One region of the Cellulomonas sp. NPDC089187 genome, then DNA from elsewhere that is predicted to be linked to it. Evidence: riboswitches for the same ligand, from Rfam matches in the RefSeq annotation. Region 1 holds a riboswitch; the other holds the start of a gene.
What was found. A riboswitch is a leader RNA that binds a small molecule or an ion and turns the genes downstream of it on or off. The one in region 1 is predicted to bind S-adenosylmethionine.

Region 1 (3,393 bases):
GACGTCGTCTCCGGCGGATGTCGGCGAAGGTGGCGTCAAGCCCGGAACGGACATCCGCGCGCAGGCGGACCACCAGCACGTCATTCACCGGACCATTCTCCCAGCGCCACGTTGGCCAGCGGAGCACAGCCGTGCAAATCCTCGGAAAGCGCCCTTTTCGCCAAGCCGCATCCTGAGATCGGTACTGTTCTTTGCGATGGAACCACACCTCAACACCCACGGAATGGCCACCAACGCACCCACCCGCAGTTGGCACTGGAGCCGGTGGCTCTGCATCGCGGGCTTCTGGGCGATGTTCGCTGTGATAGCGCCCTTTATCGGTTTCATGATCTACGTGAGCGGGGCATCCCCGGAGACGGCCGGATTCATGCCCCTCCTACTCATTCCGGCCTTCCCCGTGGTCACGGCAGGTGCCGCACTGTGCGGATTCGGGCTTGCGCTGGGCCACCGTGCCGGGCGCGAGCAGGCAGTGGTCTACACGCTGGGATGGATCACCGTGTCGGTGTGGGCACTGCTCATCCTCGGGTTCCTGTCGTTCCTCTGACCCATCACTCCCCCACCACCGGCCCGCACCCCGCCGCAGCCGTCGCCGCCAGCGCGTCGATCCCGTCCACCCCGGACCGTGGGTCGTCGACCACCGTCCAGCAGCCGTCCCGCACGTCGTACTCCGCCCGCGGCCCGCGCTCGGTCCACACCCGCAGCGCCTCGATCAGCCGGTCCACCGCCTCGACTGGTGTCCCGACGCCGACCGAGGCACGCAACGCACCGCCGGTGACCCCGAGCCGAGCCAGCAGCGGGTGCGCGCAGAACCGACCGTCGCGCACGCCGATCCCCCACTCGGCGGACAGATACGCGGCAACCAGCCCGGGGTCATCGTCACCGACCGTGAAGGCAACAACCCCGATGGGATCGGTGGAGTCGGGCCACAGGCGCAGCACCCGGACACCCGGGATGGTGGACAGTCCGTCGAGCAGGCGGCGGCGCAGCGCCTCCTCGTGCTCGACCAGCGCCCCGTCGGGTAGCGCGGCGAGCTCCTGGCAGGCGGCGGCCAGAGCGACGGCACCGAGCACATTCGGCGACCCGGCCTCATGGCGTGCGGGTGCGGGCTGCCAGAGCGTGCGGTCGGTGCGGACGTCCCGCACCGCGCCACCACCGGCAAGGTACGGGGTCCCGGAGTCGAGCCAGTCACGCCGCCCGATCAGCGCACCCGCCCCGAAGGGCGCGTAGGTCTTGTGCCCGGAGAACGCCACGTAGTCGACACCGGTGTCCGCGAGCGAGAACCGCCGGTGCGGAACCAGCTGCGCGCCGTCAACCAGCACCCGGGCACCGGCCGCGTGCGCGAGGTCGACTACCCGGTCCAGCGGCAGGCTCTCGCCGGTGACGTTGGACGCGCCGGTGAGCGTGACCAGGGCGTACGGTCCGCGGGCGAGTTCGGCGCGCAGCAGATCGAGGGTGCCAGCCACGGTGTCGGCGCTCGTCAGGACGGTGGCGCGTCGACGGTCATCACCCACGGAGTGCACCCAGGGCAACAGGTTCGCGTGGTGTTCGCAGTCCAGGACCAGCACCCGTCCGGGCACGCAGCCGGCGAGCAGGTTGAGTGCGTCGGTGGTGTTGCGGACGATCACCGCCACGTCGTCCTCCCGTGCCCTGACAAAGTCCGCGATGGTGCGGCGTGAGGTCTCGTAGAGCGCTGTCGACACCTGCGAGAGATACCCGGCACCGCGGTGCACGGAGGCGTAGAGCGGCAGCACCTCGTTCACCCGGTCGGCCACGGCGGTGAGGGCGGGTGCGGAGGCGGCGTAGTCGAGGTTGGCATAGGGCACCGTGCGCCCGTCGACCAGCGGCACGGGGGTGTCACCGCCGACCACAGGCAGCAGGGCACCAGTGCGGGACAGGGTGGGTGCGGACATACGGACCTCCGGACAGTGGAGGGGCCCTGAGCCAGGGGATCCCCCGCGCTTGCCCGTCGTCGGTCGGCGACGGGCCAGGTCGTCACCCGGGGCACCCCGCCGCGGAGGGAGGGTTGCCGGCCAGCAAGCCGGGGCTACGCGCTGGCACTCGTGACCTGAGCCGAGGATGAACCGGCGATGTCGCGGTCGTCAACAGGCGCCCACACTGCGGTCGGTTCTGGCGTTCTGCCCGATCCGGTGACTAGGGTCGCGGCACACCATCCAGAGCGGCCGAGAGATCTGGCTCGATGACGCCGCAGCAACCCAGGCCACACCGGCCCAGGGTGCTACCGCCAGGACCGATGGAGGAGCGATGACCGAAGCACCCCTGCCCTACCGCCTGCTCACCGGGCCCGACGACCGGTCGTTCTGCGAGCGGGTCAGCGCCGCACTCGCCGACGGATACCAGCTGTACGGCAGCCCGGCGGCGACCTTCGACGGGGAGCAGGTGATCGTGGCCCAGGCCGTGGTGCTGCCCGCCGCCGAGACCCGGGTGCGTCCGCTGTGAGCGCGGGCTACGCGGGCGATCTGACCCGCAGGACCCGAGTGCGCGACTGGTCGACGTCCGCACCGACGGGGAGTGGCGCAGCATCGGGGTGCCGGATCTGCCGGACCGAGTGAGCTTTGTCGAGTGGGTGGACGGCGTGGGTCGACAGAACCCCGAGTTCGTCACGCAGGTCGAGGCAGCACAGGCCGGTGGGCCGGTGGTCTTCCTGTGCCGCTCCGGCGTGCGCTCAATCGCCGCCGCCAGCACCGCCACCGCCGCGGGCATCGGACCGTCGTACAACGTGCTGACCGGGTTCGAGGGAGATGTCGGCCCGGACGGCGCGCGCGGCCACTGGGGATGGCGTGCGGACGGCCTGCCCTGGCGGACCTGGTGACCGCGCCCGGCCCTGGTGACTGGCAGGACGGACTCCTCCCCCGCGACGACCTACGACCGGACACCCTGGCGGTGCGCGGCGGCACGGTCCGCACCGGGTTCCAGGAGACGTCCGAGGCGCTGTTCCTGACCCAGGGCTATGTCTACGACCGCGCCGCCGACGCCGAGGCGGCCTTCGCCGGGGAGTCCGACCGGTTCCTGTACTCCCGCTATGGCAACCCGACGGTCAGCACCTTCGAGGAGCGCCTGCGACTGCTGGAGGGCGCGGAGGCCTGCTACGCCACCGCCTCCGGGATGAGTGCGGTGTTCACCGCCCTCGCCGCGCTGGTCAGCTCAGGTTCACGGGTGGTGGCCGCCCGGGCGCTGTTCGGATCGTCGGTGGTGATCTTCGACGAGATCCTGGCCCGCTGGGGTGTGCGCACCGACTACGTCGACGGGCACGTGCCCGAGCAGTGGGCGCAGGCGCTGAGCACCCCGGCCGATGTGGTGTTCTTCGAGACGCCGTCGAACCCGATGCAGGACCTGGTGGACATCGCCTGGGTGAGCGAGCTGGCGCATTCCGCC
Region 2 (3,393 bases), 420 kb from region 1:
ACGCCACCGACTAGCACCTTGTCCCCCAGCGCGGTGCGAGTGGCGTCGGAGACGATCGGCAGGGTGCCGCGGACCAGGTCCAGGGCGATGCCGTCAACGCTGGACGCCGCCAGCACGTCCAGCGCGCCGCGCAGCTCACCGTACGGGGCGGCGACCAACAGGGCCGGACGGTCCTGCGCCTCGCCGAGCACCTGGTACGCGTGCTCGGTGGCGGCCAGGAGCCGGTCGGCATCGACACCGGTGGAGTCGGAGACCAGTGCGGGCTCATCCAGCTGCACCCAGGTGGCACCCGCGGCGCGGAACGCCGTCAGCAGCTCGACGTAGACGGCCAGCACGTCGTCCAGGCGGTCGATGGGGGCGGTGCCGTCGGTGCTCTTGGCCAGCGCGAGGAACGTCACCGGGCCGACGATGACCGGGCGGGTCAGCACCCCCTCGGCCAGGCCCTCGGCGAACTCCCGCACCGGACGGTCGGAGGAGTAGGAGAACACCGTGTCCGCGCCGATCTCCGGCACCAGGTAGTGGTAGTTGGAGTCGAACCACTTGGTCATCTCCAGCGGCAGGTCATCCCCCCGGCCGCGCGCCACAGTGGAGTACCCGGCCAGGTCCAGCCCGCCGTCGGCGTCACGCAGATCGGCGAACCGCTCCGGCACCGCACCGAGCACGACGGCGGCGTCCAGCACCTGGTCGTAGAAGGAGAACGCGCTCGGGATGGCGGGCAGCGTGGTGCTCAGACCCAGCTCGGCGAGGCGGGTGCGGGTGCGGCGGCGCAGGTCGGCGGCGGTTGCCTCGACCTCCTCCGCAGTGGAACGGCCGGCCCAGAAGGACTCGATGGCCTTCTTGAGCTCACGCCGGGGCCCGATGCGCGGGTAGCCCAGGACGATGCCGGCGGGGAACGGGTGGGTGTGGGTCATCTCTCGCCTCAGCTGGTGGGAACGGGAACAGGAAGGGTGGCCACCCGGGTGCGGGGTGCGCCGGAGCCGCCGAGTCCGACGCCGTCGATCAGGTCGAGGGCCGGTCCGGCGTTGTTGAAGGTGTAGAGGTGGACGCCGGGGGCGCCGCCGTCGAGCACGGCATTGACCAGGTCGACACCCAGGCGGGTGCCGGCGCGGTGCCGGGCGGCGGTCTCGGTCTCCGGATCGAAGGCGTCCAGGGTGGCCAGCACGTGCTCGGGCACCTCGACGCCGGTGAGCTGCTGGACGCGGCGCAGCCGGGCCGGGTCGGTCATCGGGATGATGCCGGGCACGATCGGGATGGTCACCCCGGCGTCGCGGGCCAGCGCCACCAGCTCCAGGTAGGACGGTGCGTCGTAGAACAGCTGAGTGATGGCGAAGTCTGCACCGGCGGCCTGCTTGGCGAGCAGTGCGGCGATGTCCTGCTCCCGGCTGCTGCCCGCACCGGCATTACCCCGGGGGAACGCGGCGACCGCGACCGACAGCGGTCGCACTGTGGCCCGGACCGCCTGCGCGGGGCTGGACGCACACCGCTCGGCCTCGATCCGGCGCAGCAGACCGACCAGGGCGCTCGCGGTGGGCAGCCCCTCGGGGTGTGCCTGCCAGGAGCCGTCCGCCGGCGGGTCGCCGCGCAGCGCCAAGAAGGCTCGCACCCCCTCGTCCAGGAACTCACCCACGGTGTCCGCCAACTCCTGGGTGGAGGTGCCGACGCAGGTTAGGTGCGCGATCGGGGTCAGCGAGGTCTCGCGCAGTAGTCGGCGGACCAGGGTGCGGGTGGTGGTGCGGGTCGATCCGCTGGCCCCGTAGGTCACCGACACGAAGTCCGGCCGCACCTCGGCCAGCGCCTGCACGGTGGCCCAGAGCTTGGGTGCGGCGTGGGGATTGCGCGGCGGGTACAGCTCGAAGGACACCGTGGGTCGGTCGACCGCGCCGAGCCCGTCGGTGACGGCAGGTGCCGGACAGTCGCCGGGGGTGCTGCTGACGCTCATTCGTCGCTCCATCGGTCCTGGCGGAAGCACCCGCACCCGCTCGCGCGGGGGGTTGCTGCGACGTCGACGAGCCAGGTCTCTCGGTCGCTCTGGATGGGTTGGCTCAACGTAGGTCGGGCCTCAGACGCCTGGCAAGCATCCTTGACGTGTCAGGGCGGTGGTGCCTCAGCGCAGGACGGCCCCGAGCTCGTCGGCGGGAAGGCGTTCGGTGGGCTCACCCGGTGCCCGCCCGGACAACCAGATCACCGCCGCCCCGGACAGCACCACCAGCACGACCCCGCCCACCATCCACCCGGTGAGCCGGTCGCCGAGCAGCGCCGCACCGACCAACGCGCCCATCACCGGGTCGACCGCGAACAGCGTCCCGGCCACCCGCGGTGAGGTCAGCCGCACCGCCAGAAAGTCCAGGCTGAACGCCAGCGCCACCCCGAGCAGCCCGGAGCCGGCCAACGGCAGTAGGTCCCCGGACTGCACCAGCGGTACCGCGGGCACCGAGAATGGCGCGAGCACCACCGCCCCCACCGTCACGGATAGCGCCAGTCCGCCCAGTCCGGCGTCGTCGTCCCCGACCCGACCGGCCAGCACCGTGTACCCGCCGAAGGCGGCGGCCGCCCCGAGCCCGGCAAGCACCCCGACCGGATCGAGACCGCCCTGCGGCCCGGCGACGAGTGCGACCCCGATCAGCGTCAGCGCGGGGAGCAGACGTTGGGCACCGCGGGCACCCACCGCCGCGACGGCCAGCGGTCCGCAGAACTCCAGGGTGACTGCGACGCCCAGCGGGATGCGCTGGACCGCGTGGTAGGACAGCACGTTCATCGCCGCCATGGCGACGCCGTAGAGCACGATGCCGAACCAAGCCGACCGGCTACGACCGCGCAGCCGGGGGCGGGTCAGTAGGAGCAGGACGGCGGCGGCGATGGTCATCCGGAAGCCGGAGACCGCGGGGATCGGGAGCCGCCCGAAGAGTCCCTCGGCCAGGGCCGCCGACAGTTGGATGCCTGCGGAGCCGATCAGCACGCAGCCGGTGGCGATCAGCGCGCTGTGGCGCGGGGTGGAGCGCATGGGGATGTCCTCACGATGAGAGTCGGCGGGTTATGAGGGCAGCACCGGAGGCCCTGCGCGATGGACGCAGGGGCGAGGGTGCGGCCTCAGACCGCCGAGGGGCCGCGGCGCGCTGAGCAGCCGAGGAAGCTCATCGGGTCCATGCCGGGGACTGTACGCCCTGAGCCGCGGCACCCAGTGGCGGTTGATCCGATGAAGGTCGCCCGTGCGTCAACCCAGCGCGGCCGGGCTGGCGGCGCTCAGGTCCGGGCCAGCACTACCGGGCAGGTCGCCAGGTGGTCGTCGACCAGTCCGCAGGCCTGCATCGCCGCGTAGGCGGTGGTCGGTCCGACGAATCGGAAGCCCGCCTTCTTCAGCTCCTTGGCCAGGGCGGTGGAGGCCGGGGTCACCGC

Region 2: it holds a riboswitch for S-adenosylmethionine, as region 1 does, so the genes downstream of both, AB0N78_RS13820 (methylenetetrahydrofolate reductase) here and AB0N78_RS11910 (aminotransferase class V-fold PLP-dependent enzyme) in region 1, are expected to answer to the same signal.

Annotation. Positions count from the first base shown of each region.
Region 1 is NZ_JBFBHI010000004.1:145,733-149,125, forward strand. It holds gene AB0N78_RS11900 (hypothetical protein) at 1-88, opposite strand, end outside; gene AB0N78_RS11905 (hypothetical protein) at 224-544, shown strand; gene AB0N78_RS11910 (aminotransferase class V-fold PLP-dependent enzyme) at 549-1,910, opposite strand; SAM riboswitch class IV at 1,951-2,066, opposite strand; SAM riboswitch class I at 2,165-2,258, shown strand; partial or broken gene AB0N78_RS11915 (DUF1737 domain-containing protein) at 2,263-2,433, shown strand; gene AB0N78_RS11920 (hypothetical protein) at 2,546-2,830, shown strand; gene AB0N78_RS11925 (O-succinylhomoserine sulfhydrylase) at 2,827-3,393, shown strand, end outside.
Region 2 is NZ_JBFBHI010000004.1:564,475-567,867, forward strand. It holds gene metE (5-methyltetrahydropteroyltriglutamate--homocysteine S-methyltransferase) at 1-911, opposite strand, end outside; gene AB0N78_RS13820 (methylenetetrahydrofolate reductase) at 920-1,939, opposite strand; SAM riboswitch class I at 1,945-2,039, opposite strand; gene AB0N78_RS13825 (EamA family transporter) at 2,105-3,001, opposite strand; gene AB0N78_RS13830 (DNA-3-methyladenine glycosylase I) at 3,241-3,393, opposite strand, start outside.